DNA from 3 places in the Actinomadura luzonensis genome. Region 1 is predicted to be linked to each of the others. Evidence: riboswitches for the same ligand, from Rfam matches in the RefSeq annotation. Region 1 holds a riboswitch; each other region holds the start of a gene.
The links. Region 1 has a riboswitch for cyclic di-AMP ahead of MF672_RS09110 (C40 family peptidase). Riboswitches for the same ligand answer to the same signal wherever they lie in the genome.

Region 2: it holds a riboswitch for cyclic di-AMP, as region 1 does, so the genes downstream of both, MF672_RS43925 (C40 family peptidase) here and MF672_RS09110 (C40 family peptidase) in region 1, are expected to answer to the same signal.
Region 3: it holds a riboswitch for cyclic di-AMP, as region 1 does, so the genes downstream of both, MF672_RS29670 (VldE C-terminal domain-containing protein) here and MF672_RS09110 (C40 family peptidase) in region 1, are expected to answer to the same signal.

The regions. Positions count from the first base shown of each region.
Region 1 is NZ_JAKRKC020000001.1:1,928,847-1,936,120, forward strand. It holds gene MF672_RS09100 (RDD family protein) at 1-504, opposite strand, end outside; gene MF672_RS09105 (amino-acid N-acetyltransferase) at 590-1,159, opposite strand; cyclic di-AMP (ydaO/yuaA leader) riboswitch at 1,436-1,587, shown strand; gene MF672_RS09110 (C40 family peptidase) at 1,593-2,639, shown strand; gene MF672_RS09115 (LuxR C-terminal-related transcriptional regulator) at 2,707-2,916, opposite strand; gene MF672_RS09120 (winged helix-turn-helix transcriptional regulator) at 3,831-4,235, opposite strand; gene MF672_RS09125 (NADP-dependent oxidoreductase) at 4,312-5,241, shown strand; gene lysX (bifunctional lysylphosphatidylglycerol synthetase/lysine--tRNA ligase LysX) at 5,278-6,759, opposite strand; gene MF672_RS09135 (hypothetical protein) at 6,906-7,274, shown strand, end outside.
Region 2 is NZ_JAKRKC020000002.1:2,922,291-2,929,564, reverse strand. It holds gene MF672_RS43950 (carbohydrate ABC transporter permease) at 1-876, shown strand; gene MF672_RS43955 (ABC transporter substrate-binding protein) at 1-1, shown strand, start outside; gene MF672_RS43945 (carbohydrate ABC transporter permease) at 873-1,751, shown strand; gene MF672_RS43940 (glycosyltransferase family 4 protein) at 1,768-2,853, opposite strand; gene MF672_RS43935 (M48 family metallopeptidase) at 2,874-4,397, opposite strand; gene MF672_RS43930 (basic secretory family protein) at 4,411-5,205, opposite strand; gene MF672_RS43925 (C40 family peptidase) at 5,296-5,823, opposite strand; cyclic di-AMP (ydaO/yuaA leader) riboswitch at 5,897-6,059, opposite strand; gene MF672_RS43920 (C40 family peptidase) at 6,466-7,274, opposite strand, start outside.
Region 3 is NZ_JAKRKC020000001.1:6,270,699-6,277,972, reverse strand. It holds gene MF672_RS29690 (nucleoside/nucleotide kinase family protein) at 1-437, shown strand, start outside; gene MF672_RS29685 (TrpB-like pyridoxal phosphate-dependent enzyme) at 488-1,798, shown strand; gene MF672_RS52245 (50S ribosomal protein bL37) at 1,834-1,911, opposite strand; gene MF672_RS29680 (DeoR/GlpR family DNA-binding transcription regulator) at 2,054-2,836, shown strand; gene galT (galactose-1-phosphate uridylyltransferase) at 2,833-3,912, shown strand; cyclic di-AMP (ydaO/yuaA leader) riboswitch at 3,981-4,121, shown strand; gene MF672_RS29670 (VldE C-terminal domain-containing protein) at 4,129-5,115, shown strand; gene MF672_RS29665 (2'-5' RNA ligase family protein) at 5,262-5,882, shown strand; gene MF672_RS29660 (hypothetical protein) at 5,887-6,639, shown strand; gene MF672_RS29655 (DinB family protein) at 6,651-7,151, shown strand; gene MF672_RS29650 (ATP-binding protein) at 7,190-7,274, opposite strand, start outside.

The DNA.
Region 1 (7,274 bases):
CTGGCCCGAGGACGGCTGCTGGCCGTAACCCGGCTGGGAGCCGGGCTGCTGGCCGTAGCCCTGCTGCTGGCCGTACTGCTGCTGGCCGTAGCCCTGCTGGCCGTAGTCCGGCTGGGACTGCGGCTGCTGCCCGTACTGGGGCTGCTGGCCGTAGCCCTGCTGCTGGCCGTAGCCGGGCTGGGACTGCGGCTGCTGGCCGTACTGCTGCTGCTGCTGGCCGTACTGCCCCTGCTGGCCGTAGCCCTGCTGCCCCTGCTGGGGCTGCTGGCCGTACTGCCCCTGCTGTCCCTGCTGGCCGTACTGACCTTGCTGCTGGCCGTAGGGGGACTGGCCGCCGAAGGCGTCGTCGGCGCGGTAGCCGACGACCGTGGCGTCAGGGTCGGGCTCGCCGGGGTGGCGGCCCTGGTTCTGCTGGCCGTAGGGGGGCTGGCCGTACTGGGGATTGCCAGGCGCGGAGTTCTCGCCGGATTCGTCTTGCGGATACGGCGGCTGTCCGGTGCTCACCGTGTCACCTCGCTTCGCGTGCGCATGTGGCACGTGTCAGGGCACATGCCTGTGCTGCCCAACGTATCGACATAGGTATCAACAATCACCTTTCCAAGTGGTCAAGGTCCGCGTCACCCGATGTCAGATGGAGCAGCATGCGGGTGTTGCCCAGGGTGTTCGGCTTGACGTGCTCCAGGTCGAGGAACTCCGCCACTCCCTCGTCGTACGAGGCCAGCAGTTCTGCGTAGACCTCGGGTGAGACCGGTGTCCCCTGGATGGGACGGAAGCCGTGTCTCGCGAAGAAGTCGACCTCAAAAGTCAGACAGAATACACGTCGCAGACCCAGATCCTTCGCCTGCTGTATGAGTGCCTCGACGATCCGGTGGCCGATGCCCTTGCCCCGGCACTCCGGATCGACGGCGACCGTGCGGACCTCGGCGAGGTCCTCCCACAGGACGTGGAGGGCGCCGCAGCCGGCGACCCGCCCGCCGAGGTCGGCCACCCAGAACTCCTGTACGTCCTCGTACAGCGTCACCGTGGTCTTCTCCAGGAGCCGGGGACCCGCGCCCGCGTAGGTGTCGACCAGGCGCCTGATCTCGCGGACGTCGGGCGTGCGGGCACGCCGGACCACCACCGCGGTCTCGGGCACTGTCAGTTCGGCCACCTGCTCCATGGCTCTCCAGAGTACAGATGTCATTACGGCTCGGACTTATCTCCCTCGCCTGTCCCCCTCCTGCGTCACTTACGGGACATCCTCGGGCAGGTCCGGCCTCCACCTCCGCCCGTTAGAACCAAGGGCAAAGAGGACATAAAGTTCCTTCTGTACGCTTGATCACGAGATCACCTTGTGACCCTTCAGTTGTGAAACCTCAACAGATCAAGCAGTTCTGGTTGAGCAGGAACCGGGAGTGCATTAGTGTCCAGCGACGACGTTCCCCGCGTGTCGCACGCGGGAGACACGCCCAATTCCCGCGAGGGAAGCCGGGGACCCGCCGATGGCGACCGCCGCACGCCATCACCCGGGGTGAATCCGAATCGTTCGGTAGGGCTGCTCCGGCCCGAACCCGTCAGCTAACCCGGTAGGCGTCGAGGAAAGGAGCTGGTTGGTGAAGCGCACGCGCACGCGTGGGGACAACAGGTCGGCGGGCGGGGACGCCCGCCCCGTGGAACGGTTCCGGCGGCCGTTCCGCCTCGGAGCGGCGGCCGTCGCGGTCGCCGCGCTCCTGACCTCCGTCACCGGCGCCCCGGCGTCCGCGGAGCCCAAGCCTTCGCTCAAGGAGCTGTCCGACAAGGTCGAGAAGCTGCACGTGCAGATCGAGACGCTGACGGAGCAGTACAACGGCCAGCGGGAGAAGTACAAGACCGCCAAGAAGGCCGCCGACGCCGCGCAGAAGACGCTCGCCGACAGCCAGGCCGATCTCGCCGCCAAGCGCGCCAAGGCGGTCATGCTCGCCCAGAACGCCTACATCACCGGCGGCCTCAGCCGCACCCTCGCCTTCACGCAGTCGGAGAACCCCGAGCAGTTCCTCGACCGGGCCGCCACCACGTACGCGCTGGAGACCCAGCAGAGCGAAGAGGTCAACCAGTTGCTCAAGGCCATGGACGCGGCCACCCGCGCCCAGGCCGGCGCCAAGACCCGCATGGAGGAGCTGCGCCGCATCGTCGCCGACCTCGACTCCAAGCGCGACAAGATCACCGGCCTGGTGGCCAAGGCCGAGAGCAGCCTCTACCGGCGCGCGCTCGGCGAGGCCGGGCAGCCGGGCACCCGCGCGGTGCGCGTCAACCTGCCCATCCCCGGCACCGGCAAGGCGGCCGAGGCCGCGAGGTGGGCGCTCACGCAGCAGCTCAAGCCGTACGTGTGGGGCGCCGAGGGGCCGAGCTCCTACGACTGCTCGGGGCTGGTCATGGCCGCCTTCCAGCGTGTGGGCATCTCCCTGCCGCACTACACCGGCGACCAGTGGACGGCCGGCCGGCACATCTCGCGGGAGGAGCTGCGCCCCGGCGACCTGGTCTTCTTCTACAGCGACCTGCACCACGTCGGCATCTACATCGGCGGCGGCATGATGGTGCACGCCCCGCGTACGGGTGACGTGGTCCGGGTGGCCTCCCTCGCGAACCGGCCCTTCGCCGGCGCGGTCCGCATCGCCGACTGACGGGCGCGTGCCCGCGGTCACCGGACGCCCGCTTCCTGAGCGCCGGGCCGCGGTGCCAAGCGTCCCGTCAGATGAGCTGTCGGCGCGCCGCCCAGGCGACCGCCTCGATGGCCGTGGCCACGCCGATGCGGTCGCAGATGCAGCGCAACCGACGGCGTACCGTACGTCCGCTGATGTCCAGACGTCTGCCCACCCGATCTACCGTGACGCCTTTGGCCAGCTCGCCGAGTAAAGCCAGATCCGCGTGGCTCAGCTCAACGCCTTCGAGCACTTCCATCGGGAGCCCTCCCCCCCAACAGACCAGAATTCGGACCTCGCAACGGGCCAAAGCCGCTCGTCTCGCAGACGGTAAACGCATCTCGGAAAGGTCGTCAAGCGTACCCATTCCAGCACTTGACGAGCGCTATTGACATGATCCCGTATATGTGACGTACTCGCCATATGCGGATCGGATCCTGGACACGTGATGACCGATCCGGATGATCAGTCCACGCGTTCGGGTCCCTTCTCCCCGGGTCGGCGGACGTCCTGGGTTTTGATCCCGCGGACCCTGGTTTTCTGGATGATCCCTATGCGCGCCACCGGGCGCTGCGCGAGCGCGGGCCGATCGTCCGCACCCCCGCTGGGCTGCTCGTCCTGACCGGTCACGAGCTGTGCGCGGCCATGCTCCGCGACCCCCGATTCGGGCACAGTTCGCGACCGTCCGATCACAGAGCCGCAGGTCAACCCGTCGAGTCGTGTCTCCGGCCGGACCCGCCCGATCACACGAGGTTACCCGGGCTGGTGAGCAGGGCGTTCACCCCGCGCACGGTCGAGCGGCCGCGGCCCCGCGTCGAGGCCGGCACGGCCGGGCTGATCGGGGCGTTGCCGGAGGAGGCTGACCTGGTTTCCGGTTTCGTGTGCCCCCTGCCGGTCATGGTGATCTCCGAGCTGCTGGGGGTGCCGCCGAGAGATCACGACCGCTTCCGCGGATGGAACGAAGCCGTCGCGCGCAGCCTTGACCCGATGCTTACAGACGAGCTGAAGTCGGAAAGCGGCCGGTCCGGAAGGGAGTTTCGCGACTACTTCCGCGACCTGGCGAAGCTCCGGCGCCGGCTGCGGGACGCCGGCGCCAACGGCGCCGCCGTACAAGCCGACCCTGGTGCTGCGCGGCCTCGCCCGGCTGCCGGTGCGGCTGGATCGCTGAACGTTTCACGCGCCGGGGCAGGCGTCGTAGCGCCGCCTGGCCTCCTCGACGTCCTCGATGTGCCGCTCCGCCCACCCCTTGATGGCCGAGACCAGCGGCATGAGGCTCTCGCCCAGCGGCGTCAGCGCGTAGTCGACCCGCACCGGCACCGACGGCGTCAGCGTCCGGGTCACCAGGCCGTCGCGCTCCAGCCCGCGCAACGTCTGGGTGAGCATCTTCTGGCTCACGCCCGCGATGCGGCGGGCCAGGTCGCTGTAGCGGCGCGGCCCGTCCTCCAGCGCGGTCAGCACCAGCGTCACCCATTTGTCGCTGAGCCGGTCGAGCAGCTTGCGCGACGGGCACTCGGCGAAGTACGCGTCGAACGCCTGCCGGGCCTCCTCGCGCCGCTCGGCCGCCGTCCTCGTGGCCATCGCCCCTCCAAGGTGAGTTACGAACTTTCAGGTGCCTACTTACCAGAAGAGAGCAACTCTTTCTAGGGTCGCGGACATGACGAACATGCGTGCACTGATCGGCGGTTCCGGCGCTCCCCTGCTGGTGGAGGTGCCGGTGCCGCAGGCGGGCCCCGGCCAGGTGCGGATCCGGGTGGCCGCCGCCGGGGTGAACCCCTTCGACCTCGCCATCGCCGACGGCACCGTGGCCGACTACGGGGTGGCGCGGCGGCTGGAGTCGTACGGGCTGGGCTTCGACGCGGCCGGCACCGTGGACCAGGTCGGCGAGGGCGCCGGTTTCCGGGTGGGCGAGGCGGTGATCGGCCTGGCCGCCCGCCTGGAGGTCCCGGTCAAGGCCCAGGCCGAGTACGTCGTCCTGGACGCCGACGCGGTCGCGCCCGCCCCGCGCGGCGTGGACCCGGTGGCCGCCGCGACGCTCCCGCTCAACACGCTGACCGCCTGGCAGGCGCTCGACCGCGCGAGCCTCGCCCCCGGAGGGACGCTGCTGGTGACCGGCGCGGCCGGCGCCGTCGGCGGCCACCTGGTGGAGCTGGGCCGGCTGCGCGGCCTGCGGGTCGTGGCGGTCGCGGGAGCGGCGGACGAGGAGCTGGTGCGCGAGCTCGGGGCCGAGTGGTTCGTGCCGCGCGGCGAGGGCCTGGCCGACCGGGTGCGGGCCGCGGTGCCGGGAGGCGCGGACGCCGCGGTGGACGCGGCGGTGCTGGGGCTGGCCGCCCTCGACGCGGTGCGCGACGGCGGCCGCTTCGTGACGCTGACGGCCGGCGTGGCGCCCGTCGGGCTGCGGGGCATCGACGTGGCGACGGTGTTCTTCCGCGCCGACCCGGCGCAGTTGCGGGAGATCGTCCGGCTGGTGGAGGCCGGGCTGCTGACGCCCAGGGTGGCGGGGACGTACCCGCTGGAGCGGGCCGCCGAGGCGCACGCCCGGCTGGCCGCCGGCGGCGTGCGCGGCCGGCTGGTGCTGACCCTCTGAGGAGGCGGGCGGGGCCTCGAAGGCCCCGCCCCGCGCTCACTGGGTGGGCTTGACCAGGGGGAACAGGATGGTCTCGCGGATGTTCTTGCCGGTGAACGCCATGATCATCCGGTCGATGCCGGCGCCCATGCCGCCGGTGGGCGGCATGCCGTACTCGAGGGCCGTCAGGAAGTCCTCGTCGAGCTGCATCGCCTCGGGGTCGCCGCCGGCCGCCAGCAACGACTGCTCGACCAGCCGCTGCCGCTGGTCGAGCGGGTCGTTGAGCTCGGAGTAGGCGGTGCCCAGCTCGGTGCCGAACCCGATGAGGTCCCACTTCTCGGTGAGCAGCGGGTTGTCGCGGTGGAGCCGGGCCAGCGGCGAGGTCTCCAGCGGATAGTCCATGACGAACGTCGGCTGCACGAGCGTGTGCTCCACCAGCGCCTCGAACAGCTCCTGCACGAGCTTGCCCGCGCCCCACTTCGGGTCCCAGTGCACCTCGCGCCGGTCGGCGATCTTGCGCAGCTCCTCCAGCGTCGTCGCGGTGGTGATCTCCTCGCCGACGGCCTCCGAGACCAGCCCGTACAGCGGGACCCGGGGCCACTCGGCGAGGCCGAGGTCGACCTCGACGCCGTCGTGCACGACCACGGTGGTGTCCAGGGCGGCCACGACGGCCTTCTGGTACATCCGCTGCGTCAGGTCGGCCATGTCGTGGTAGTCGAGGTAGGTGCCGTACGCCTCGATCATGGTGAACTCGGGGTTGTGCGTGGAGTCGGCGCCCTCGTTGCGGAAGTTGCGGTTGATCTCGAAGACCTTCTCGATGCCGCCGACCACCAGCCGCTTGAGGTAGAGCTCGATCGCGATGCGGAGGTAGAGCTCCATGTCGTAGGCGTTGATGTGGGTCTTGAAGGGCCGGGCCGCCGCGCCGCCGTGGATGGGCTGCAACATCGGCGTCTCGACCTCGAGGTAGCCCTCCTCGTGCCAGAAGTCGCGCACCGCGCGCACGGTGGCGCTGCGGATGCGGGCCGTCCGCCTGGCCTCGTCGTTGACGATGAGGTCGACGTAGCGCTGCCGGACGCGGGCCTCGGGGTCGGTGAGGCCGACGTGCTTCTCCGGCAGCGGGCGCAGGCACTTGGCGGTGATCTGCCAGGAGTCGGCCAGGATCGACAGCTCGCCCCTTCGCGAGGTGATGACCTCGCCGGTCACGCCGACGTGGTCGCCGAGGTCGACGTCGCGCTTCCAGCGGGCCAGCGACTCCTCGCCGACCCGGTCGAGGGAGATCATGACCTGCAGGTCGCCCTCGGCGTCGCGCAGGGTGGCGAAGCAGAGCTTCCCGCCCACGCGGCTGAGCATGACGCGGCCGGCCACCGAGACGGTGTCACCGGTGGCGGTGTCGGGCTCCAGGCCCTGGTATTTCTCCCTGACCTCGGCGTTGGTCGCCGTACGGGGGAAATTCACCGGGTAAGGGTCGACGCCCTCGCTCCGAAGGCGGTCGAGCTTCTCCCTCCGGATCCGCATCTGCTCGGGAAGTTCTTCGCTCACAGCATCAAAGCGTAGGGGATATGGCGAACTGCAAGGGCTCGTCGGCCCGCTGCAGGGGCGCTGCAAGAGGGCTCTTTTATCAATGACTCACGAGCTCAGGGGGGAGCCGGCAGGGAGCCGGCCCAGGGGAGCTCCAGGAGAGAGAAATGTTCAAGAAGCTCGCGATCGGCACCCTCGCCGCCGCCGCCACCACCGCTCTGGCCCTGTCGATGTCGGGCGCGGCCCTCGCGGACTCGCCCCACTACGACGACTACTCCTCGGGCTGGGGCCCGCTGTACTCCAAGAACTACCAGGCCAAGGCGCAGGGCACGATCAGCGTGAACTGGGACGGCGACGGGGAGTCGAACGAGGTCCAGGTCTACGGCCGCCTCTGGGACCGCGACAACCGCAGCTACGACGAGGGCGGCAAGTGCGCCTACATCCGCTTCCAGGCCGAGGACTTCGACCACGACTGGTCGCCGGTCTACAGCAAGAAGTACTGCGGCTACCCCGGCTACAAGAAGTTCTTCTACCAG
Region 2 (7,274 bases), on a different contig from region 1:
ATGGCCGTCAAGACCCGTCGCTACTCCGCCCGCGACGTGACCGTCCTGGTCGCCGGGCTGGGGGTGGCCATCGTCGTCAACGTGGGCCTCGTCTGGGGGCCCACGCTGGCCAGCGTCGGCCTGTCGGCCACCGACTGGACCGGCATCGGCCCGATCGGGTGGATCGGCGGCCGGAACTACCACGACCTCGCGACCACGTACCCGCCGTTCTGGTCGGCCGTCCGCAACAACGTGTTGTGGCTGGGCTTCCTCGGGCTGGTCGCCACGCCGTTCGGGCTGTTCTGCGCGGTGCTGCTGGACCGGCGGCTGCGGATGTCGCGGCTCTACCAGAGCGCGCTCTACATGCCGGTCGTGCTGTCGCTGGCGGTCGTGGGCTTCATCGCCCAGCTCGTCCTGTCCTCCGACTACGGCGTGCTGAACGCGGTGACCGGGCTGCACGTGGACTGGCTCGGCGACCGGGCGGTCAACATCTGGGTCGTGATGGTCGCGGCGGGCTGGCGGCACGTCGGCTACGTCATGATCATCTATCTGGCGGGGCTGAAGGCGGTGGACCCGGCGCTGAAGGAGGCGGCGGCCATCGACGGGGCGAACGAGCGGCAGGCGTTCTTCCGCGTGGTGTTCCCGACGCTGCGGCCGGTCAACGTGATCGTGTTCGTGATCACGGTGATCGAGGCGCTGCGGGCCTTCGACATCGTCTACGCCATCAACAAGGGCAGGAACGGGCTGGAGCTGCTGTCGGTGCTGGTCACCGAGAACATCGTGGGCGAGGCGAGCCGGATCGGGTTCGGCTCGGCGATCGCGGTGATCCTGCTGGTGATCTCGCTGGGGTTCATCGTGACGTACCTGGCGCAGTTGTTCCGCGAGGAGGAGCGATGAGCGCGGTCCCCGCCCGCCGGCGGCTGCGGCCGGCGCGGGCGCTGCTGCACGTGTTCCTCGCGCTGGTGGCGCTGGGGTGGCTGCTGCCGCTGGCGCTCGCCGTGTACGCCTCGCTGCGCCCGTACGACGAGACGGCCAGGCTGGGCTACTTCTCGCTGCCCGAGCACCTGACGCTCGGCTACTACGGGGAGGCGTGGACCCAGGCCGACCTGCCCCGCTACTACCTCAACACGCTGATCATCGTGGTGCCGGCCATGGTGGTGACGCTGCTGCTGGCCTCGTTCACGGCGTTCGCGATCGCGCGGCTGCGCGTCCCGGGCCGCCGGACGCTGCTGATCGTGTTCACGGCGGGCAACCTGCTGCCGCCGCAGGTGCTCATCACCCCGCTCTACACCCTCTACACGCTGATCCCGCTGCCCGCGTGGCTGTCGGACTCGCAGTCGCTGTACGACTCCTACCTCGGGCTGATCCTCATCCACGTGGCGTTCCAGTTCGGCTTCTGCGTGTTCGTGCTGGCCAACTTCATGCGCACGATCCCGGAGGAGATCAACGAGGCGGCGCTGGTGGACGGGGCCGGGGTGTGGAAACGGTACTGGCGGCTGACGCTGCCGCTGTGCCGGCCGGTGCTGGCGGCGCTGGCCACGCTGGAGTTCACCTGGATGTACAACGACTTCCTGTGGGCGCTGGTGCTGATGTCGTCGGGCGACAAGCTGCCCGTCACCTCGGCGCTGAACAACCTGCGCGGCCAGTTCTTCACCGACTACAACCTGCTGGCCGCCGGGTCGGTGCTGGTGGCGCTGCCGACGCTGATCGTCTTCCAGCTCCTGCACAAGCAGTTCGTGGCCGGGCTGACGCTGGGGGCGACCAAGGGGTGAGCGTTCGCGGGGAGGGTCACAGGAGGGCGTGGAAGCGGGCGGCCACCTGGTCCCACGTCCACTCGCGGGTGATCCAGTCGCGGCCGGCCACGCCCAGCTTGCGCGCCTTGTCCGGGTCGGTCAGCAGCTCGACGACGGCCTGGGCGATCTCGGCGGGGTTCTCGCCGTTGACGACCAGGCCGGTCTCGCCGGGACGGACGGCGTCGGGCGCGCCGCCGGACGCCCCGGCGACCACGGGCAGCCCGGTGGCCGACGCCTCCAGGAACACGATGCCGAGGCCCTCCACGTCCACGCCGTTCCAGCGGGTGCGGCACGGCATCGCGAACACGTCGGCGGCGGCGTAGTAGCCCGGCAGGCTCGCGGCGGGGACGGTCCCGGTGAAGCGGACGGACGGGTGGCCGCCCGCCAGCCGTTCCAGCGTCCTGCGGTACGGGCCGCCGCCGACCAGCAGCAGCACGGCGTCGGGCACCTCGCGCAGCACCCGGGGCCAGGCCTGGATGAGCCGGTCCTGGCCCTTGCGCGGCACCAGCCGGGACACGCAGGCCACCACGGGACGGCCCGCCAGCCCCGGCTCGGCCGGGGGCAGGCCGGGGCGGAACTGCTCGGCGTCCACGCCGGGGGCCAGCCGTACGAGCTTGTCCGGCGCGACGGCGGCCTCGATGCGGCGGCGGGTGTAGTCGCCGAGGTACGTCACGACGTCCGCGTGCCGGCCGATCCTGCGCAGCACGGCGCGGAAGCCCGGCGCGCTCGCCCACGACGCCTCGTGGCCGTGGGTGAGCATGACCACGCGCCGCGCGCCCGCCCGGCGCAGGTGCGGCGCGAGCAGGCCGAGCGGGGCCGCCGCCCCGAACACGACGGTCCGCGCCCCGTGCTCGGCCACCAGCCGGGCGGCGCGGCGGGCCACGGCGGGGGTCGGCAGCATGAGCCGGGTGGGGTGCCGCACCACGGGGTACGGCTGACGCCGGTCGAACTCCTCGCAGCCCGGCCAGGCGGGCGCGTACACCGCCACGCCGGGCGTGCGGAGCGCCAGCCCGTGCACGAACGACTGGATGCCGCCCGGCCGCGGCGGGAAGTCGTTCGTGACGATGACCACCTTCGGCAGCGCGCCTGTCTCGGCCCCCGTCACGGCACGGGGACGCCGTTCAGTCTCGCCCACGCGCGGGCCGTGGCGATCCGCTCGGGACCGGAGGGATGGGAGGCATAGAGCACATATTCCACCGCATCAGGCGACAAGTCGGAAATATTGGCCACGGCGAAGCGTCTCTGCATGGCCACGAACGTCGCCGGGTCCCTCGTCAGCTCCAGCGCGTGCAGATCGGCCCGGGCCTCGACCTGCCGGCTGACGACGTTCTCGACGGGGCCGAGGAGCAGGGCGCCGAGGCTCATCAGGCCGATGACCGCCCCGACCGCGCGGGGGTCGGCGATCGAGCCGACGCCGGCCCTCCGGCGCACCGCCTCGAAGACCAGGAACAGCAGGACGGCGCCCAGCGCCGAGCCGAGGGCCGCGACGATCGTGCCGTGCAGGACGTCGTCCCGCTCGGCGTGCCCCAGCTCGTGCGCCACCACCAGCGCGACCTCCTGCCGCGGGGCGCGCAGCAGCGTGTCGTGGACGACGATGCGGCGCGTCGCGCCGAAGCCGGAGACGTAGGCGTTCAGCGCCGTCGTGCGCCGCGAGGCGTCGGCCACCAGCACGTCCCGCACCGGGACGCCGTCCCGCGCGGCCATGGCCAGCAGGTCCGCGCGCAGCGGGCCCTCGCGCATGGGGGTGAAGTCGTTGAACATCGGCTCGAACACCACGGGATAGACGAACGAGGCCGCCACCGTCAGGACGAACGCGCCCGCCGCCGCCGGGATCCACCACCGCCGCACGCGGCGCGCCAGCGCCACCAGGACGACCAGCGCCAGGCAGAGCAGGAACGTCTCCACGGCCGCGTTCTTCAGCCGGTCACCGGTCCAGGACGCCCAGTCCTGGGTGGACAGGCCGTACGCGCGCAGGATCGTCTCGAACCACATCCCGAGGGGCCAGCGGACCAGCGTGGTGAACGCGGAGACGACCACGACGCCGCAGACCACCCGCAGCCACCACGGGCCGCGCAGCCGCTCGACGGCCCGCGCGCCGAGCGGGGTGGCGATCAGGACGGCGGCGACGAGCAGCGTCAGGGCCAGCGACAGATGGCCCGGCAGGCTCGTGGCGGCGTCGAACGCCCGGGAGCGGGCGATCTCGGCGGCGCTGAAGTCGCGCGACGGGTCGGGCGGGGCGGCGGCCAGAGTGGTCCAGGGAGTGGTCCAGGGAGTGGTGAGGCCGGCCACGGCGAGCAGGACGGCGGCGAGGGCGGCCAGGGCGAGCGCGGCCTGGCGGCGCAGGCGGCCGTCGTCGTCGCAGAGGCGATCGGCGACGGGCTTGCCCTCGTAGGCGGGAGCGCCGCTCACGGCCCGGTCCCCGCCGCTCACGGCCTCGTCCCCGCGGGCCCGGCCCCTGCGGCTCACGGCCTCGTCCCTGCGGGCCCGGCCCCTGCCGCTCACGGCCCCGCGCCCGCCACTCACGGCGTCGTGCGCGCCGGCCCGGTTCCCGCCGGCCCGGTTCCCGCCGGTCCGGGTCGTGTTCGCGGGTGCCGCCGGGTCGCCGGTCTCCCGTCGTTCGCTCATCCGCCTCCCCTTCCTACCCGAGCTGTTCCCGCACGTACCCGCGCCACCGCGCCGTCAGCGTGGCCACGGAGAGCCCCAGCGGGGCGAGCGCCCGCTCGACGCCCGTCGCCTGGGCTGCACGGTAGAGCCGTACCAGGGTCCCCTCACTGAACCGGTCCGCGAGGAAGCGACACGCCAGCCACGCCTCCTGGTACGCCCGCGCGAGCCGCGCCGGGTCGCGCCCGTCCGCCGCGAAAGCCGCGGGTCCGGGCAATTCGCCGGGCAGGCGTCCGGCCCGGACCTCGCCGGCCAGTTCGGCGGCGGCGACCGGCACGGGCAGCCCGGCGTCGCGGTAGCCGACGTAGTCGGCGAACCCCTCGTACAGCCAGGGGGGCAGGCGGTCGGTGCCGGCGGCCACGTGGGTGAGCTCGTGGGTGAGCACGACGTCCCTGCCGGTGGGGTTGAGGCGGGCGAAGGCGTCCGGGACGACGATGACGCGGTCGCCGTCGGCGAGGGCGGCCAGGCCGGCCACGGGCCCGGCGCCGACCAGCCGGGCCGCCTCGGCGGCGCTCGCCGGGACGACGACCAGGGGCCGTACCGGCTCGCCGAGGACGTCCGCGACCCGGAGGGCGGCGGTGTCGGCCCGCCGCGCCAGCTCGGCGAGCGTCGCGGCCGGCGTGCCGTGCCCGACGACCACGGAGCGGGCCCCGCGTGCCGTGACGGTCTCCCCCGGCCACAACGCGCGGGGGACGGCCGCGCTCGCGGCGGGGACGAGGGCGAGGAGCAGGAGGGCGCCCGTCGCGGCTCGTCGGCTCACCTGCTCGGACACGTTGCCCGATGCTAGCGGGGGCGGGGCGGCCGGGGGCGGGAAGGGGACAGCCCCGCCCGATCCCCTCGCGGGGATCGTGGCGGGGCCGTGTCACATGCCGGGACGGACCGCGCCCACGAACGACGACCTGCGCCATCCGCTCAGCTTGTCGATGCGTACCCGTTCGCCTGTCCGCGGCGAATGGATCATTCTGCCCTTGCCGACGTACATGCCCACGTGGCCGAGCCCGTTGAAGAACATCAGGTCGCCTGGCTTGAGGTGCTTCCACGAGACCTTCGTCCTGATGCGGGCGAACTGGCTGCTCGCCACGCGAGGGAGCCTGACCCCGGCCTTCCTCCAGGCGTACTGGACGAGTCCGGAGCAGTCGAACGAGCCGGGGCCGGTGCCGCCGTAGCGGTACGGGTCACCGATCTGGTTCTTGGCCACGGCGACGGCCCGGTGGGCCCTCGCCTGTTGCCGGGCGGCCTTGGCGGCCCTGGCCGACCTGGTCGTTCTCGCCGACCGGGTGGTCTTCGCCGACGTGGTCGTGCGGGCCGTGGAGGCCGTGGAGGTGTCGCTTGCCGCCGCCGCCTGGGCCGCGGGGGCATGGAGGATCACACCTCCGGCCGTCACGGTCATGGTGAGCGCCGCGCCGCTGAGGGCAAGGCGGGACAGACGGGGGTTGAGAGGGGAGGTAGACAGGATTTCTCCTTGAGTCTTCCACGAACGCCTACCGGGTTAGCTGACGGATTCGGGCCTGGAAGTAGCCCTACGGCGCCGCGGTGGCGCCGATTCACCCCTGATCCCTGGCGAACGGGATCGATGGGTCCCCGGCTCCGTGCCTCCTGGCTGCACGGATTCGGCAGGTCGCCGCCCTGGAAGCGCGTCTTCGCGCGCATGGGGATGCGGGGGCGACCGGCGGATTGTCTATCTGTCACACATCGGGGGGAACCGATGGAGGTTGCCGCGACATGGCGTGCCGCTGCGACGCCAGAAGTTACGCCGAAGGTCAAGGAACGGCAAAACGCCAGTCAGCTTGTCAAGATCAGACAGGGGGTCGAGTCAGAATCGAAACCCCTGCTGGAACACCAGGTTCCGTTACCTAAATGTGACCCTTCTCACAATTCCCGGCACACGCCGCTGTAAGGTACCAATTGTCACTTTTGTCACACCTGTCACAGGGCTGACACGTGGGCACGCTCCCACGAGACCCCCGGGAGACACGGGTCTGATGGGACCGAAACCAGTCAGGCGACAGCCCGGAACGCGGGCGATCCGGGCTCAGGGCCGGATGGCGCCGACCAGGGACCGGCCGTACGACGAGAGCTTGACGATCTTGACGACGTCGCCCGTCTGCGGGGCGTGCACGATCTGCCCGTTGCCCGCGTACATGCTGACGTGGCCCAGCCCCTCGCTGAAGATGAGGTCGCCGGGCTGCAGCGCGTCCAGGCTCACCCGCCGGCTCGCCCCCCAGGCCCACTGCTGCCAGGTCGTGCGCGGCAGCGACACGCCCGCGGCCCGCCAGCTCGCCTGCGTGAGCCCCGAGCAGTCCCAGCCGCCCGGGCCCGTCCCGCCGAACACGTACGGCTTGCCGACCTGGGCGAAGGCGAAGCGCAGCGCGGCGGCGGCGCTGCCCGAGGCGGAGCCGGTGTACTTGACGCCGGTGCTGTTCGGGTTGCCGGCCTTGTAGGCGTTCAGCTTGTTCAGCAGCTTCTTCTGCTCGGCGATCAGCTTGAGGATCTCCGAGCGTTCCTTCTCGACCCCGTCGCGCTCCTCGTCGGCCGACTCCAGCGCCTTCTCGGCCTTGTCACGCTCGGTCTTCAGCCCGCGGTTCTCCCGGTCGAAGGCGCTCAGCTTCTCGGCCCGCTCCTTGGAGACCTGGCCGGCCAGCGCGAGCCGGGCGAGGAAGTCGTCGGGGTCGTCGGAGCCGAGGAAGCCCGGCAGGGACGTGACGTCGCCGCCGAGCTGGTAGCTGTCGACCGCCATGGTGATGACCTGGGCGCGCAGGTCGGCGACGGTGGCCAGCTTGCGCTTGTAGCTCTCGTTGAGCTTGGTGTAGGCGCTCTTGGCGGCCTTGTAGCGCTCGGTGG
Region 3 (7,274 bases), 4.3 Mb from region 1:
ACTTCCTGCGTCCCGCCTCGCTGCGCCTGGAGCACGGCAGGACGGACCCCGACGCGTTCTACGAGGACTGGCTCGACGTCAAGGCGCTGCGCCGGGAGGTGCTGGAGCCGCTGGACCCGGGCGGCTCGGGGCGGGTGCTGCCGGCGTTGTGGGACAGCCGGGTGGACCGGGCCTACCGCACGCCGTACGAGGAGCTGCCGCCGGGCGGCGTGGTGCTGCTGGACGGCACGCTGCTGCTGGGGCACGGCCTGGCGTTCGACGTCGCCGTGCACCTGTGGCTGTCCCCGGGCGCGCTCGCCCGCCGCACGCCTGAGGAGGAGCGGTGGCGGCTGCCCGCCTACGAGCGCTACGAGCGGGAGGCCCGCCCCCAGCAGGCGGCCGACGTCGTCGTCAGGGCCGATCACCCCGACCGGCCGGCGGTCCTGGTCGCAGGCTGATCCCCGGCGCGCCACTGGATCGCGGTGCGTGACCGGCGCAGACTGAAACGGTGATCCCCAGCAACTGGTACAACATCGTCCCCGACCTGCCCGCTCCGCCGCCTCCGCCGCTGCATCCCGTCACGCGCGAGCCCGTCGGGCCCGACGACCTGGCCCCACTGTTCCCGATGGGGCTGATCGCCCAGGAGGTCGCCACCGAGCGGTTCGTGCCGATCCCGGAGGAGGTCCTGGAGGTCTACCGGCTCTGGCGGCCGACGCCGCTGATCCGGGCCCGCCGCCTGGAGAAGGCCCTCGGGACGTCGGCCAGGATCTACTACAAGTACGAGGGCGTCTCCCCGGCCGGCTCCCACAAGCCGAACACGGCCGTGCCCCAGGCGTACTACAACGCCCGCGAGGGCGTCCGGCTGCTCACCACCGAGACCGGGGCGGGGCAGTGGGGGTCGGCGCTGGCGTTCGCCTGCTCCCAGTTCGACCTGGAGTGTCAGGTCTGGATGGTCCGCGCCTCCTACGACCAGAAGCCCTATCGCCGCTCCCTCATGCAGGTGTACGGCGCGACGGTGCACGCGAGCCCGTCCCCGGTGACCGGCGCGGGCAGCAAGGTCCTGGCCGGCGACCCCGACTCGCCGGGCAGCCTCGGCATCGCGATCAGCGAGGCCGTCGAGGTGGCCGCCGCGACCCCCGACGCCCGTTACGCGCTCGGCTCGGTGCTGAACCACGTGCTCATGCACCAGACGCTCATCGGCGAGGAGGCCCTGGAGCAGCTTCCCGAGATGCCCGACCTGGTGATCGGCTGCACCGGCGGCGGCTCCAACTTCGCGGGCCTGATGTTCCCGTTCCTGCGCGAGAAGCTGGCCGGCCGCATCGGCACCGTCTTCCGCGCGGTCGAGCCGGCCGCCTGCCCGTCGTTCACGCGCGGCGTGTACGCCTACGACTTCGGCGACACCGCCGGCCTGACGCCGCTGCTCAAGATGCACACGCTCGGCCACTCGTTCGTGCCGGACCCGATCCACGCGGGCGGCCTGCGCTATCACGGTATGTCGCCGCTGCTGTCGCACATGTACGAGCTGGGCCTGTTCGAGGCCGTCACCCGCGCCCAGAACGAGTGCTTCGCGGCCGGTGTCCGCTTCGCCCGCACTGAGGGGATCGTCCCGGCGCCCGAGCCCACCCACGCCCTGGCCGAGACCATCGCGGAGGCCCTGCGCTGCAAGGAGAGCGGCGAGGAGAAGGTCATCCTCACCGCATTGTGCGGCCACGGCCACTTCGACCTCGCGGCCTACGACCGCTTCATGGGGGACCGCATGGAGGACCACACGCTGCCGCAGGAGCGCATCGACCAGGCGCTGACCGAGCTTCCCGGCTGACGGGACCGGGTGGCCGCCGGGCGGCCACCCGGCTCCTAGCGTGCGGTGGGGCGCTTGCCGTGGTTCGCCTTCTTCTTCTTGCGCGCCCTGCCCTTGCGTGCCCGCCTGGCCATAAGCTCGCCTCCCGCGCTCGGGGTCCGGCAGTGATCCCCACAGTCCCGCCGCCGCGCCGACCAGGCAAGGGGTCCTGCCGAACTAACATTCCCCCAACATATTCGTGTCATAATTTGGTGGAATCTGTTGGAAGGAGCTGGGGTGCTCGCACAGCAGCGTCAGCAGGCGATCCTGGAGCGCGTACGCAGCAACGGCGGCGTACGGGTGGCCGACCTCGTCCGCGAGCTCGGCGTCTCCGACATGACCATCCGCCGCGACCTGGAGGTGCTGGCCGAGCGCGGCCTGCTGGAGAAGGTGCACGGCGGCGCGACCGCCCTCGGCCCCGGCTCCACCGAGGAGCCGGGCTTCACCGCCAAGTCCGCCCGCCAGCAGCCGGAGAAGCAGGCCATCGCCCGCCGCGCCGCCCGCCTCGTCCGGCCGGGCACCGCCGTCGCGCTGTCGGCCGGCACCACCACGTGGGCCCTCGCCCACCACCTCGTGAGCGTGCCCGAGCTCACCGTGATCACCAACTCCATCCCCGTCGCCGAGGTCTTCCACCGCAGCCCGCGCGCCGACCGCACGGTCGTGCTGACCGGCGGGGTGCGCACCCCCTCCGACGCGTTGGTGGGCCCGGTCGCGGTGGCCGCGATCCGCCGCCTGCACGTGGACACGCTCTTCCTCGGCGTCCACGGGATGAGCGTGCGGGCCGGGTTCACCACGCCCAACCTGCTGGAGTCGGAGACCGACAGGGAGCTGGTGGCGGCGGCCGGCCGCCTGGTGGTCCCGGCCGACCACACCAAGTGGAACACGGTCGGCATCAGCACCATCGCCGAGCTGAGCGAGGCCGACGTGGTCATCAGCGACGCGGGGCTGCCGCAGGACGCACGCACCGAGCTGGCCGACCGGGCCGGAGAACTCATCATCGCGGAAGAGGGCTCGCTTTGAAGCGCACCATCACCCACCTGGCCGACGGCCGGGAGCTCATCTACTTCGACCGGCGCGACGACGCCGACCGCAGCGCGGTGGACCGGCGCGAGCTGGGCCCCCGGCCGGTGGCCTCCGAGCTGCGCTACGACCCGCTGACGGAGGAGTGGGTCGCGATCGCCGGGCACCGGCAGACGCGGACGTTCCAGCCGACGGGCACGGCCGCCGAGTGCCCGCTGTGCCCGTCGAGGGAGGGCCGGTCGACGGAGATCCCGGCGGACGACTACGACGTGGTGGTCTTCGAGAACCGTTTCCCCTCCTTCTCCCGAAATTTCGGGACTTATGAGGAGGTCGGCGGCCTCAGCGCGGTCCGTCCCGGCGCCGGCCGCTGCGAGGTCGTCTGCTTCACCTCCGACCACGACTCCAGCTTCTCCCGCCTGTCCGACGACCGTGTCGAGCTGGTCATGGAGGCGTGGGCCGACCGCACCGCGGAGCTGTCCGGCATCGAGGGCGTGGAGCAGGTGTTCTGCTTCGAGAACCGGGGCTCGGAGATCGGCATCACGCTCGCGCACCCGCACGGGCAGATCTACGCCTACCCGTACGTCACCCCGCGCACCAAGCTGCACCTCGGCGCGGCCGCCCGGCACCGGGGGGCGGGCAACCTGTTCGCCGACGTCCTCGCCGCCGAGCGGGCGGCGGGCACCCGCGTCGTGACCGCGAACGAGCACTGGACGGCGTTCGTGCCGGCCGCCGCGCGCTGGCCGTTCGAGGTGCACGTGTATCCGCACCGGCAGGTGCCCGACCTGCCCGCGCTGAGCGACGCCGAGCGGGCCGCGTTCGCGCCGCTCTACACCTCGGTGCTGCGGGCCTTCGACGGGTTGTTCGGCGTGGTGATGCCGTACATCTCGGCCTGGCACCAGGCGCCCGTGCGTGAGGGGCGCGACCTGGCGTACCTGCACCTGGAGCTGTTCAGCATCAGGCGGGCGCCGGAGAAGCTGAAGTACCTGGCGGGGTCGGAGTCGGCGATGGGCGCCTTCGTCAACGACGTGCTGCCGGAGGAGGCGGCGCGCCTGCTCCGATCACAACTTGATCACTAATGGATTTCTACTTGGGGTCGCATGACTCGTGATCTACCATTAATATCCCCATATGTACCGGCGGTAACAGCCGTTGCACGCCTAATCCCGGGCGCGTCGCCCGGGAGCCGGGGACCCACCGCACCTGGGGTGAATCCACTTCGGTGGTAGGGACGACACTCTCACGCCCGAACCCGTCAGCTAACCCGGCCGGCTCAGGGAGAGGAACATCAGCACGTGGCGGCTCCGTCCCCCGCGCCCCTTGCCATCAGCCTGGTGACCGGCCTCGTCACCGTCCTCGCCACCCTCGCCGTCCTCCCGGCGGCTCCGGCCCTCGCCGGGGCACGGACGGCGGCCGCCGCGCCGAAGCCCGAGGAGTCGGAGCTGCGGGCCCAGCTCAAGCAGCTCAACACCAAGGTCGACAAGCTCATCGAGCAGTACAACCTCAAGCGCGTCGAGCTGGCCAAGGCCCAGGAGGCCGCGAGCGCCGCCAAGGAGCGCCTGGCCGCCGCCGAGCGCACGCTGGCCGCCTCTGAGCAGCGCGTCGCCGAGCTCGCCCGCCTCCGCTACCAGAACGGCAACCCCCCGGTGCCGGGCTTCATGCTGGACGGCGCCAGCGCGGCCGTGCTCGGGCAGCTCATCACCGAGCAGGAGGCGCTGGTCCAGGGCGTGGCCAAGGCCCGCGACGAGAAGAAGAAGGCCGCCGCCGAGGCCCAGGCGCTGGCGACCAGGATCCGCGGCGACGCGGCCACGGTCGCCGAGCAGCGGAAGAAGGCCGAGGACGTCATCGACGACATCAAGGAGAAGCTGGCCGACCTCGTCCCGTACGGCACCGGCCGCAACTCCGACGGAAGCTGGGCCCCCGAGCTGCCCTCAGGGACGGACAACATCACCCCGCGCACCCGCCTCATGCGCGCGCAGGTGGAGAAGAACTTCGCGCTGCCGTTCAGCGTGGGCTGCTTCCGCGCCGGCTCCAGCGGCGAGCACCCGCTCGGCCGGGCCTGCGACTTCATGATGAGCTCCGGCGGCACCATGCCCACCGCCGCCGACAGCGCCCTCGGCGACCGCATCGCCGCCTGGGCCCTGCAGAACCAGGACAAGCTCGGCATCAAGTACGTGATCTGGAAGCAGCGCATCAACTCGGGCTCCGGCTGGCGCGCGATGTCCGACCGCGGCAGCGTCACCGAGAACCACTACGACCACGTCCACATCTCGATGAACTGAGATTCCGGACATCGAGGGGCCCGCCCCGAGGCCCGGTCCCTGCCGTCCGGCGTGATCGTCCTGCACGTCACGCCGCCCCGCTCCTGACCCGCCGGGCGGCTGGGAGAATGGCGGCGTCCCGGAGCAGGCCGAAGGAGGTGCCGCCGGTGGCGGACGAGGTACGCGCGCACTGGTGGCCGCGCGAGGGCTGGCGCCCCGGCCGGCTGGCCTGCACCTGGCACCTGACCTTCGAACGCGCTCCCCGCCTGCACCGCCTGGCGGAGCGCTACCAGGAGGCGCTGGCGCGGGTGCCCGGCCACCACCCGGTCCCGGTCCGCTGGCTGCACCTGACCATGCAGTCCGTGGGCTGGGCGGACGAGGTGCCGCCCACGCGCCTCGACGCCGTGGCGGCGGCGGTCGCCGTGCGGCTGCGGCGGCTCCCGCCGTTCACGCTGACCTTCCACCGGGCGGCGGTGGCCGGGGAAGGGGTGGTCCTGGAGCCGGCGCCCGCCGACGCGGTGCGCCGCCTCAGGGACGAGGTCCGGGCCGGGATCGCCGCCGTGACGCCGGTGCCGGAGCCGGCGGGGGGCTTCTGGCCGCACGTCAGCCTCACCTACGCGGGCGCCCCGGGGTCGGCCGGGCCGTACGAGGAGGCGCTGCGCGCCGTGACCGCCGGCCCCGCCGAGGTCGAGGTGGACCGGGTGGCGCTGATCGTCCAGGAGCGGGTGCTCGCCCCCGAGTGGGTCTACAGGTGGACGACCCGCGCCGAGGCCCGGCTGGGCGGGTGATCCGGTGGGCACGCCGCTGTTCGCGGACGACCCGATCGCGCGCCCGCTCACCTATCCCGGCCGGATCCCGGCGACCTCGGGCGTGCTGTTCGACGCGGCGTACCTGCCGCTGCGCCCCGCCGCCGGGCGCGGCCCGGAGGAGTGGGAGGCGGGCGGCCGGAGCCTCGCCGCGCTCCTGGCCGGCGGCGGGTTCGCGCCGATGGCCGAGCGTCATCCGGTGGCCGCGGTCGGCTCGAACGCCGCGCCCGGCCAGCTGCTGCGCAAGTTCCGCGGCCACGCCGTGCGCCCGGTCGTGCCGATGACGCTCGCCGACGTCCCCGGTGTCGCGCCGGGGGTGTCGGCGCACGTCAGCAGGTGGGGCTACGTGCCCGCCGCGCCGATCGGCACGCCGGGGGAGACCTCCCGGCTGTTCGTGCTCTGGCTGGACGAGCGCCAGCTCGCCGCCCTCGACCTCACCGAGCCCAACTACGAGCGCCGCCTCCTGGACCGGCCCGTCACGCTGGAGTCCGGCCTGCGCCGCCCGCCCGTCTCGGTCTACACCGGCAGGCACGGCTGCCTGGCCGGCCCCGGGGGCGCGCCCCGGCGGCTCGCCCCGCAACGCGTCCTGATCCAGGACCTCCTCGACGCCTCGCCGGAGCTGCGCCGCCTGTGCGGCGGCACGCCCGAGGACTTCGTCGGCAAGGTACGGGACGACGGCGTGCGCGAGGCGGTCTGCCGCGTCCTGCAGACCGGACACCGTGCTCAGAGCGCGCGATAAGGTCGGATCCCGTGACAGACTCCCGTATCCCGCCCCCGCTCACCGGGGACGAGCGCACCGTGCTCGGCAACTGGCTCGAATGGCACCGCGCCACCCTCGTCTACAAATGCGAGGGCCTGAGCGACGAGCAGCTGCGCCTGCGCAGCGCGCCGCCGTCCACGCTCTCCCTGCTCGGGCTGGTCCGGCACATGGCGCACGTCGAGCGCGCGTGGTTCCGCCGCGTGCTGAACGGCGAGGACGTCCCCAAGCTGTGGGACAAGGACCGCGACAACGACGCCGACTTCAACGAGGTCGACACCGCCTCGGTGGAGGAGGCGTTCGCGACCTGGCGCGACGAGGTCGAGCGGGCCCGCGCGATCTCCGCCGCCAAGCCCCTGGAGGCCGTGGGCGACCGCAACGGCCGCGAGTGCACGCACCGCTGGATCCTGGTCCACATGATCGAGGAGTACGCCCGCCACAACGGCCACGCCGACCTGCTGCGCGAGCGCATCGACGGCGCGACGGGCGACTGACGGGGGACTGACGGGAGACAGGCGGCCGGGGAGGCCGGTCAGGACTCGGTGCGGAACAGCGCCCAGACGGCCTTGCCGCCCCGGGCCAGCCGGTCCCAGCCCCAGCTCTGGCTGTAGGTCTCG